DNA from 3 places in the Kitasatospora sp. NPDC127111 genome. Region 1 is predicted to be linked to each of the others. Evidence: riboswitches for the same ligand, from Rfam matches in the RefSeq annotation. Region 1 holds a riboswitch; each other region holds the start of a gene.

Region 1 (3,198 bases):
GCAGAGGTTGGAGCTGTGCACCGTCCGGCCGGGCAGCGCGGTCTGGTTGGCGGCGCGGTTGGAGGCGTCCTTGAAGGTCATCCAGCCGTTGCCGGTCTGCGCCAGGGTGCGCATCATCCGGGCGTACAGGGTCTGCGCGGGGATGGTGCGGACGGCCTTGCCGGCCAGCTCGGCCTTGCGGTACGCCTCGTCGAAGTCGGCGCCCCAGAGGTCGACCAGCTCGGGCACGTCGGCCGGGGAGAACAGCGACCAGTCCTCGTTGGCGTTGACCCGGCGCATGAACTCGTCCGGGATCCAGTGCGCCAGGTTGAGGTTGTGGGTGCGCCGCGCCTCCTCACCGGTGTTGTCGCGCAGCTCCAGGAACTCCTCGATGTCCGCGTGCCAGGTCTCCAGGTAGACGCAGGCCGCGCCCTTGCGGCGGCCGCCCTGGTTGACGGCGGCGACCGAGGAGTCGAGGGTGCGCAGGAACGGGACGATGCCGTTGGACTTGCCGTTGGTGCCGCGGATCAGGCTGCCGCGGGAGCGGATCCGCGAGTAGGAGAGGCCGATGCCGCCGGCGTGCTTGGAGAGGCGGGCGATCTGGGCGTACCGGGAGTAGATCGAGTCCAGGTTGTCCAGCGGCGAGTCGAGCAGGTAGCAGCTCGACATCTGCGGGTGCCGGGTGCCGGAGTTGAACAGGGTCGGCGAGGAGGTCAGGTACTCCAGCCGGCTCATCAGGCGGTACAGCTCGGCCACCTCGCGCACCGACTGCTCGCTGTCGCCGACCGCCAGGCCGCTGGCGACGCGGAGCAGGAAGTGCTGCGGGGTCTCGACCACCTTGCGGGTGATCGGGTGGCGCAGCAGGTAGCGGGACTGCACGGTGCGCAGGCCGAAGTACTCGAAGCGGTCGTCGCCCTGCGGGTCGATCAGCGCGTCCAGCGCGGCGGCGTGCTTGGCGACGAAGGCGGCGGTGCTGTCGCCGATCAGGCCCTCGGCGTGGCCGACGGCGATCGAGGCGGAGAAGGAGACCGAGCCCTGGCTGTTCGCCTCGTCGACGATCTCCAGCGCGAGCAGGCGGGCGGCCAGCTTCGAGTACTGCGGGTCCTCGGCGATCATCGACGCTGCGGCGTCCACGGCCAGCCCACGCAGCTCGGCGAAGTCCGAACCGGCGTGACGGCCGCGCAGCGCGGCGGCGGCGACATGGCCGGGGTCCACCTGCGGCAGGTCGACACTGCGGTCGGTCAGCAGCCGGAGCAGCGCGCCGCCCGGGTCGGAGACCGTCGGGTCGGCGGGGGAACCCTGGGCGGGCAGGGCGGCTGAGGCAGCGGTGGTCAAGGCGCTCTCTCCTGGCGGCGATCGGCGGCGGTGGATCGGGGCACCGGGCCGTTCGAGGCAGGGGAGCACGGCGCGACGGCCGGACGGCGTCGCGCGACGGTGTCATCCCCGGCCCGCCCGCGAGGCCCGGAAGTACTGCTCGTGGCTGCAGGCCTCTGCGGGGAGGCCGGAAGGCACGCCGTCGGCAGGTATTCGGACTCGCGGGCTCTGGTCGGAGCCGCCCGCACACCGCTGCGGGGCAGTCCCGGACTCGCACCGGGTTCCCCTGCGTCGACAGCAGGAGTGAGCATACATCTAGTGGTGTCCGCTCGATGCGGCACCACATGTTGTGCAGCGCCGCGTGTTGGCGTGATGACCGGTGGTACCGGCACGGAGGCCTTGCGGGGCCTGGGAGGGGCCGTCGCGGGGGCCCCGGCGGTGCCGTCGCGGGGCCCGGGAGGGGCCGGTCGCGAGGCCGGTGCGGGGCCGGTCGCGGGGCCCGGGCGGGACCGGCGGAGAGGTCGCGGCGGGGCCGCGGATGGCCCGCCGGTGTCCGGATTGGGAAACGGTATGGTCACCGGGCGGAGCCACCGTCAGGAGCATGCCCTACGATCTCGGCTCATGAGGGAGCGGAGCGAGGGGGACGCATGACCGACGGAACGGGTGCACCCGGACAGGCACCGCAGGGGCAGCCGCCGGCCGCGCCGGTGCCTCCTGCGCCGTACCCCGGCGCGCAGCCGGTGCCGCCGGCGCCGGGCGGGTTCGGACCGCCGCCCGCCTCGTACGGGCCGCCGGTGCCGCAGCAGCAGCCGGTGGTACCGCCGGTGCCCGCCGTGCCGCAGCCGCCCGCGCCGCAGCCGGTGCAGCCGCAGCCGCCCGCGCCGCAGCCGGTGCAGGCCCCGCCGCCCGCGCCGCAGCCGGTGCCGCAGCAGGTCCAGCCCCCGGTACAGCCGCAGCCGCCCGCGCCGCAGCCCGTGCAGCCTCAGCCCGTGCACCCGCAGCCGGTGCAGCCTCAGCCGGTGCCGCCGCAGCAGGTCCAGCCTCCGGTGCAGCCGCAGCCTGTCCAGCCGCAGCCGATGCAGCCTCAGCCCGTGCAGCCCCAGCCGCCCGTGCAGGGGATGCCGCCGCAGCAGCAGTGGCAGCCCCAGCCCCAGCCGGTCCAGCCGCAGCTCTCCAGCGAGCCGGACTGGGCGGCCCTGGCCGACCGGAACGAGGCCGAGGCCAAGCGCAAGGGCCGGATGAAGATCATCGGCGCCGCCGTCGCCGTCGTCGTGGTCGGTGGCCTGATCGCCGGCGGTCTGATGTTCATGAAGAAGGACGACGGCGGCAAGAAGACGGTCGCCGAGCCGACCCCGACCGCCACCGCGACCACCCCGGCGTCGTCGCCCTCCGGCAAGCCGTCCGCGAGCGGCAGCCCGAGCGCCGCCGTGCCCGAGGACCCGTCGAAGCCGATCTGGGAGGCCACCACCGACCCGGCGCCGCAGGACGCGGCCGCGCTGTTCTCGGCGCTCACCGTGACCGTCAACGGCGCCACCTGGAACCGGACCGTGGTCTCGCTCGACTCGCCCTGCTGGGACGGCAACTCCACGGTCGGCGGCCTCGGCAAGGTCCTCGGTGACCAGGGCTGCCGCCAGGTGCTCCGGGCCACGTACGTCTCGGGCGACAGCGCGGTGACGGTCGGCGTCGCGGTCTTCGACCACAAGCAGCAGGCCGAGACCTCGATGAAGAGCTACGTCGGCCACCTCAAGGGCGCCGCCGCCCCGGGCTCGCCGGCCTTCTGCGCCACGCCGGGCTGCACCAACACCAAGGCCACCCTGGGCCGGTACGCGTACTTCACCGTCGAGGGCTCCGCCAAGGGCGGCAACACCGCGGACGCCACCGCCACCGCGGCGGCCCCGGGCTTCG
Region 2 (3,198 bases), on a different contig from region 1:
GGCGCGGACGGCGGGGTCCCGGGTGATCGGCGAGGCGGCCCTGGAGGCGAGGTCGGCCCGGTTGGCGGCGAGGTCGGCGGCGATCGCGTCGGTGCCCTCGCGGAGGCCGCGGGCGAGCAGCGCGGTCTCCTCGGCCTTCTGGCGGGCGAAGGCGAGCCAGCGGGCGAGCTGCGGGTCCAGGTCGCGTTCGGCGGCGGCGTCCAGCGGGACGTGCAGGAGGGAGCAGGACGGGGCCACGTCGACCCGGTCGGCGAGGCCGAGCAGGGTCGCCAGGGTGGCGAGCGACTTCCCCAGGTCGTTGATCCAGACGTTGCGACCGTCGACCACGCCCGCGACCAGGCGCTTGCCGGGCAGGCCGCCGACGGCGGCGAGGTCGTCCAGGTTGGCGGCGGCCGGCCCGGTGAAGTCCATGGCCAGGCCCTCGACCGGGGCCTTGGCGAGCACCGGCAGTGCCTCGCCGAGGCGGTCGAAGTAGCTCGCGACGAGCAGCCTGGGCCGCTCGGTGAGCGCGCCGAGCTCGCGGTAGGCGCGCGCGGCGAAGTTCAGTTCGGCCGGGGTGCGGTCCTGGACGAGCGCGGGCTCGTCCAGCTGCACCCACTCGGCGCCGGCGGCGCGCAGGCCGGCCAGGAGTTCGGCGTAGACGGGCAGCAGCCGGTCGAGCAGGGTGATCGGCCGGAAGTCGTCGGCGACGCCCGGGGCGGGCTTGGCGAGCAGCAGGTAGGTGACCGGGCCGACCAGCACCGGGCGGGCGGCGTGACCGAGCGCGAGGGCCTCGCCCAACTCGCCGACCGCCTTCGCGGGGTTCGCCGTGAAGACGGTGTCCGGGCCCAGTTCGGGCACCAGGTAGTGGTAGTTGGTGTCGAACCACTTGGTCATCTCCAGCGGCGCCACCTCCTGGGTGCCGCGCGCCATGGCGAAGTAGCCGTCGAGCGGGTCGGCGTCGACCGCGGCCCGGTGGCGGGCGGGGATCGCCCCGACCGCGACCGTGGCGTCCAGCACGTGGTCGTAGAGCGAGAAGTCGCCGGTGGGCACCTCCTGGACGCCGGCCTCGGCGAGCTGCGCCCAGTTCTCCCGGCGCAGGCCGGCCGCGGCGGCGAGCAGTGCCCCGGCGGTGACCGATCCCTTCCAGTACCCCTCGATGGCCTTCTTGAGTTCCCGGTCGCGGCCCTGGCGGGGGTAGCCGTGGACGGTGGACCGGATGGCCGCGGCTGCGGACTTCGCTGTCAAGGGACTCTCCTTCGCGAGCCTGTTTCCTCTGGTCCCCGGGGACGGGAGAGGGCGCGAAGGGGTGACGGACCGGACGGCCGCGGGCGCACGGGAAGCGCCGGGATCCGCCTGGTGTGTACGCCGACCCGCCCTCGAGGTCACCGGGGTGTCCGCGCGCGGATGGTCCGCGGGCGGGCAGCGGGCAGGTCTTCGGACTCGCGGGCACGCCCGCCCTGTCAAGGGCGGTCACCTACTGGCCGTCGCTTCCCAGACCCGTCCCGGGCCCAGTGCGTATGACGGCGGTCGTTCCCGCTCACCGCTGCGGGGCAGTCCCGGATTCCCACCGGGTTCCCTCTTGCGACGCCCTGCCTGGCGGACAGGGCGAACCAGCTGCCCGGCCAGCTTAGGTCCGATCCCCCGGCGCGTGGACGGAGAACCGCTCAATCGTCCACATGCTGGGACGACGCGGGAGCCGCCGCGCGGCTCCCGGCACCACCCACGGACGGAGTCCCGGGGCACGGGCCCGGTGGGAGGATGTCCGGCATGACCGACTCGGATGCCCGCGGTGAGGGCGTGGTACTGGACGACCTGCTGCGGGAGGCCGCCGCCGACCAGGCCGGGGCGCTGTGGCGGCTGACCGGCGCGGAGCGTCAGCTCGACGCGAACGTGGTGCGGCTGCGGGCGGGGGCGTCCGTCGCCGACCACGTCGAGCCGGAGCTGGACGTGCTGGTGCTGGGGATCGCCGGGGAGGGCACGTTGCGGTGCGGGGACACCACCCACGCGCTGCGGCCGGGAGCGCTGCGCCTACTGCCGCGCGGTGCCACGCGGGCCGTGGCAGCGGGGCCGGAGGGCGTCGTCTACCTGACGGTGCACCGCAGGCGGCCGGGCCTGGCCATCCGCCCGCGGCCCTGACCGGCGCCCGCGGGGTATGGCCCGTCGCTCCCCGGCCCCGCGGGCGGGCGGGCCCGCCGGTCGCACAGCGGGCCCGCCCGGTCGGCCGCGTCCTCGCCCGGGGTCACCCGGCGGCGCCGAGGGCCGTCAGGTACGCCAGCACCTCCGCGCGGGCGGTCGCCGGGGCGGTGAGGGCGACGTGGTTGTCGGGCCGGACGAGGACGAGGGCGTCGCCGGTGATCCCGTACGCCCCGCGGGCCGTGCCGTCGGGGTCGTCGAGGTGCACCGGCCGGACGTGGTCGGGCAGTTCGGCGAGGGCGGGGCGGGCGCCCGGGCCGAAGCCGAGCAGTGTGAAGTGGTCACCGGCGAAGTGCTCGAAGAGGCGGGCCGGCTCGCCGTCGGGGCCGGTGCAGGGAGCGTCGGGCGCCCGGTCCCCGGCCCGGAGCGGTCCGTCGAGGAGGTCGCCGTCGGCGGCGAGCCGGCCCCACCGGTAGCCGAGCGAGAGGCCGGTGAGGTCGCCCACCCGGCCGGCCTCGACGCCGACGCCGGGGGTGCTGATGCCCTTGGTGACGGCCGCCATGCCGGCGGTGGTGACGTCGAGCGTCCAGGCGGCGATCGGCAGCCGTTCCTCCTGGTAGGTGTCCAGCAGGGCCGGTGCGGCGAGGCCGCGCAGCACGTACCCGAGCTTCCAGGCGAGGTTCCAGGCGTCCTGGATGCCGGTGTTCATGCCCAGCCCGCCCGCCGTGGGGTGGACGTGCGCGCAGTCGCCGGCCAGGAAGACCCGGCCCGCGCGGTAGCGCTCCGCGACCCGGACGTTGACCCGCCAGGTGGACAGCCAGGTGGCGTTGGTGAGCCTGAGGTCCGCGCGGCCGGTGTGCAGGGCGGCCAGCCGCTGGAAGCTCTCCAGTGACGGGGCGACCATCCGGCCCTCGGCGTCCGTCTCCGGGCTGGCCTGCAGCTGCCAGCGGCGGCTGCCCTCGAACGGGCAGAGCATGAACACGCCCTGCGGCCCGAACCACTGGTGCCAGGCGCCCGCGTCCAGGCCGTCGACCTCGACGTCGCCGCAGACCATCATCGGCTCCGGGTCGCCCTCGCCGACGA
Region 3 (3,198 bases), on a different contig from region 1:
AGCAGAACGGGCTTGCGTTCGCGGTAGTCCAGCGCGCCCACCTCGGCGACCGGCCGGCCGAGCAGCACCACCTGGCTGCGGCCGTCCGCGCCCGGCTTGAGCAGCACCGGGTTCATCGCCGCCTCGGGCTCCACCACGGCCGCCTGCGCCTGCATCGCCTGGGCGCGGCCGATCTCGGCGCCGTCGGCGGTGACGAAGGAGTTCAGCGACATGTTCTGCGCCTTGAACGGCGCGACCCTGACGCCCTGCCGGGCCAGCCAGCGGCAGATGCCGGCCGTGACCACGCTCTTGCCCGCGTCCGAGGTCGTCCCGGCGACCAGCAGCGCGTTGCTCATGTCCTACCCCTACTCCCGCCCAGGGCCGCCCGGAGCAGCAGGTGCCCGGCGACCGTCGTACCCAGCGCCAGCGCGCTCACCCTCCGGGAGAGCACACAGGCGCGCTCGATGTCGTCCACCCCGACCGGCCGCAGCCCCTCGCCCAGCACCGGCCGGTGCTCGACGCGCTCGCCGTACCGGAGCGTCCCGCCGAGGCGGACGCCGATCGCGCCGGCGAAGGCCGACTCGGCCTGGCCCGCGTTCGGGCTGGGGTGCGCGGAGCCGTCCCGCCGCCAGACCCGCCAGGCGGTGCCCGGCTCGGGCGCGGCGGCCACCGTGAGCAGCGCGGTCAGCCGCGCACCCGGCCAGCCGGCCACGTCGTCCAGCCGGGCCGAGGCCCAGCCGAACCGGGCGTACCGGGCGGAGCGGTGGCCGACCATCGCGTCCAGGGTGTTGACGGCGCGGAACGCCAGCAGGCCCGGCGTGCCCGCGAGCCCGCCCCAGACCAGCGCGTTCACGACGGCGTCGGCGGTGTTCTCGGCGACCGACTCGACCACCGCGCGGGCCAGCTGCTGCTCGTCCAGCGCGCTCGGGTCGCGTCCGCACAGGTGCGGCAGCCGTTCCCGGGCCGCCGTCAGGTCGCCCGCGGCGAGCGAGCGGCCGATGGTCCGGGCCTCCCGGGTCAGCGAGGTGCCGCCGAGCACCGTCCAGGTCGCGGCGGCGGCCAGTGCGGCCCGCCCGAGCGGGCGGCGGCCCAGCAGCCGGTCGGCGGCGACCGCGCCGGCCGCGACGGTGCCCACGCAGAGCGCGGTGTAGGCGGTGCCGGCGGCCCGGTCGTCGCGCCAGATCCGCCGCTCCAGGCGGCCGGCCGCGCCGCCGAAGACGGCCACCGGGTGGCCGCGGCGCGGGTCGGCGAACCGGGCGTCGGCGAGGTAGCCCGCGACGGCGCCCAGCGCGAAGGCGGCGGCGCGGGTCAGCGGGCGCACGGCGGGCAGCAGAGGGCTCGGAGGGGCGGGGCAGCCTGCATCGCGTGCGTGTCCTCACTCAGGGTCCGCGCCCTGGATCGACGTACCGGGGGCGAGAGTCTCCTGGCTTCCGGGTCGGACGCACCTCCGGGCCTTCCAGCGGCTCCTGACGGTCCGCCGTGGCGATTCCGGACGTGCTCCCCGGTGACAGTGGCGGGACCGCGCCGGACTCGCACCGGCTTCCTCTGCATGCCTCCGTATTGGCTGAAGGATCCCATCACGCGCCCGGAGCACGAGTCAACCAAGGTCACGGAGGGGTTGGTCACACGCGTCATGCGCCGCCCGCGCCGTCGCTATCTCTGATCACCACCCCGCGCAGGGGCATGACAGCCTGTGCGATCGTCCAGCGGCCTGGAGACCCCCACAGCCGCGCTTCGTGCGTTCGGCGGCTGGGGGGCCGAAGCGACGACGCCTACCGTCGGGTGGCATGCGACGCAGAGAGCCACCCGCCGTGCCCCCGGTGCCCTTCTCGCCCGCGGCCGCCCGCGCGCACCGCGCCGGGCTGGGGCTGACCCCGGAACAGGTGGCCGAGGGCATGGCCGCCCACGGGATCCGGCTGCTGCCCGCGCACGTGCTCGGCTGGGAGAGCGGCGAGCTGCGCCCGAACGAGGAGGAGTTCATCGCGCTGGCCCGCGCGCTCTGGTGTCCGGCCGTCCAGCTGATGGGCGTCCGCCCGGCCCGGCTGCGGGACTTCCGGGTGGCCCGCGAGCTCGGCCAGGAGACCGCGGCCCGCCGGATCGGCATCGGCCTGCGGCACTACCAGGCGGCCGAGACCACCGGCCGCTGGGACGGCGACGAGGAGCAGACCCACGCGCTGGCCCGGGTGCTCGGCCTGACGCTGCGCGAACTGGTCGCGGTGACCGGCCGCGGGGACGAGCTCGACCAGCGGCTGCGGCAGTGCGTGGACGGCCGCTGGCAGGCGCACGTCCGGGCGATCGCGCGGATCGTGCCGGTGCCCGAGCAGGACCTCGCCCCCGTCCTGACGGCGCTGCAGAACGAGTACCAGGTCTCCTCGCACTGGGGCGCCGGCACCTGGGGCTCGCCGGCCCCGGCGGCGCGCGAGCCGGAGCAGCCGCTCGGCGCGCGGTTCTGGGAGCTGCTGGAGCGGCGGGAGACCGACATCCCGGCGTGAGCGCTGCCAGCGACGCCGCCCGGCCCGGCGCCCCGGCGTTCAGGCGTGAGCGGCGCGGCGTGAGCGTCCCGGCGTTCAGGCGTGAGCGGCCCGGCGTGAGCGTCCCGGCGCCCAGCCGTCAGCGGCCCGCCGGCCCCGGCCGCGGTCCGCGCCCCCACGCCGGCATGACCCGGACGGCCGCGTCCGGTGGCCGGGCGGCGCCTCCGCGAGTGGACTGGTGGGCACACTGCCCAGTCCGCGACCGACAGAGCGGGGAGCGATATGCGTTGGGGAACCGCAGCCGCCGTGGCGGCCGCCGCCATCGGCACCGGGGTCGCCGTCCTGGTCATCGGGCGCCGGGCCTCCGAGCGGCTCGTCCGCCCCGCGGCGGCGCCGGAGCGGTCCGCCGGCCCCGTCCTGGTCCAGAGCCTCGCCGCCGGGCGCGCCACCTTCACCCGCACCCCGGAGAGCAGCCGCCCCGGCCGCTGGGCCGTGGAGTGGGGCGAGGACGGCCACGCGGTGGTCGAGGAGGTGCTGCGCAGCGACGAGCAGGGCGTCACCCGGCGGCTGGTCCGCGCCGACCGCGGCACCCTGACGCCCGGCACCGAGGTCCGCTTCACCCCCCGGGTGTACCTCGGCGACCCGACCTCGGCCCTCGGCCTGCCGTTCACCGAGACCGCCGCCGAGGGCGAGCTGGGCGCCCTCCCCGCCTGGTACCTGGAGGGCAAGCGCGGCGCCTGGGTGATCC

Evidence for each region. A riboswitch is a leader RNA that binds a small molecule or an ion and turns the genes downstream of it on or off. The one in region 1 is predicted to bind cobalamin.
Region 2: another riboswitch for cobalamin. It lies ahead of metE (5-methyltetrahydropteroyltriglutamate--homocysteine S-methyltransferase); the one in region 1 lies ahead of ACFVHB_RS16640 (ribonucleoside-diphosphate reductase subunit alpha).
Region 3: another riboswitch for cobalamin. It lies ahead of ACFVHB_RS35775 (cobalamin biosynthesis protein); the one in region 1 lies ahead of ACFVHB_RS16640 (ribonucleoside-diphosphate reductase subunit alpha).

What each region holds. Positions count from the first base shown of each region.
Region 1 covers NZ_JBHXTG010000023.1:48,547-51,744, reverse strand. The annotation lists gene ACFVHB_RS16640 (ribonucleoside-diphosphate reductase subunit alpha) at 1-1,290, opposite strand, end outside; cobalamin riboswitch at 1,480-1,621, opposite strand; gene ACFVHB_RS16635 (hypothetical protein) at 1,941-3,198, shown strand, end outside.
Region 2 covers NZ_JBHXTG010000105.1:9,581-12,778, forward strand. The annotation lists gene metE (5-methyltetrahydropteroyltriglutamate--homocysteine S-methyltransferase) at 1-1,227, opposite strand, end outside; cobalamin riboswitch at 1,390-1,612, opposite strand; gene ACFVHB_RS37145 (cupin domain-containing protein) at 1,750-2,118, shown strand; gene ACFVHB_RS37150 (FAD-dependent monooxygenase) at 2,222-3,198, opposite strand, start outside.
Region 3 covers NZ_JBHXTG010000094.1:5,917-9,114, reverse strand. The annotation lists gene ACFVHB_RS35780 (cobyric acid synthase) at 1-335, opposite strand, end outside; gene ACFVHB_RS35775 (cobalamin biosynthesis protein) at 332-1,300, opposite strand; cobalamin riboswitch at 1,375-1,581, opposite strand; gene ACFVHB_RS35770 (helix-turn-helix domain-containing protein) at 1,767-2,471, shown strand; gene ACFVHB_RS35765 (alpha/beta hydrolase family protein) at 2,733-3,198, shown strand, end outside.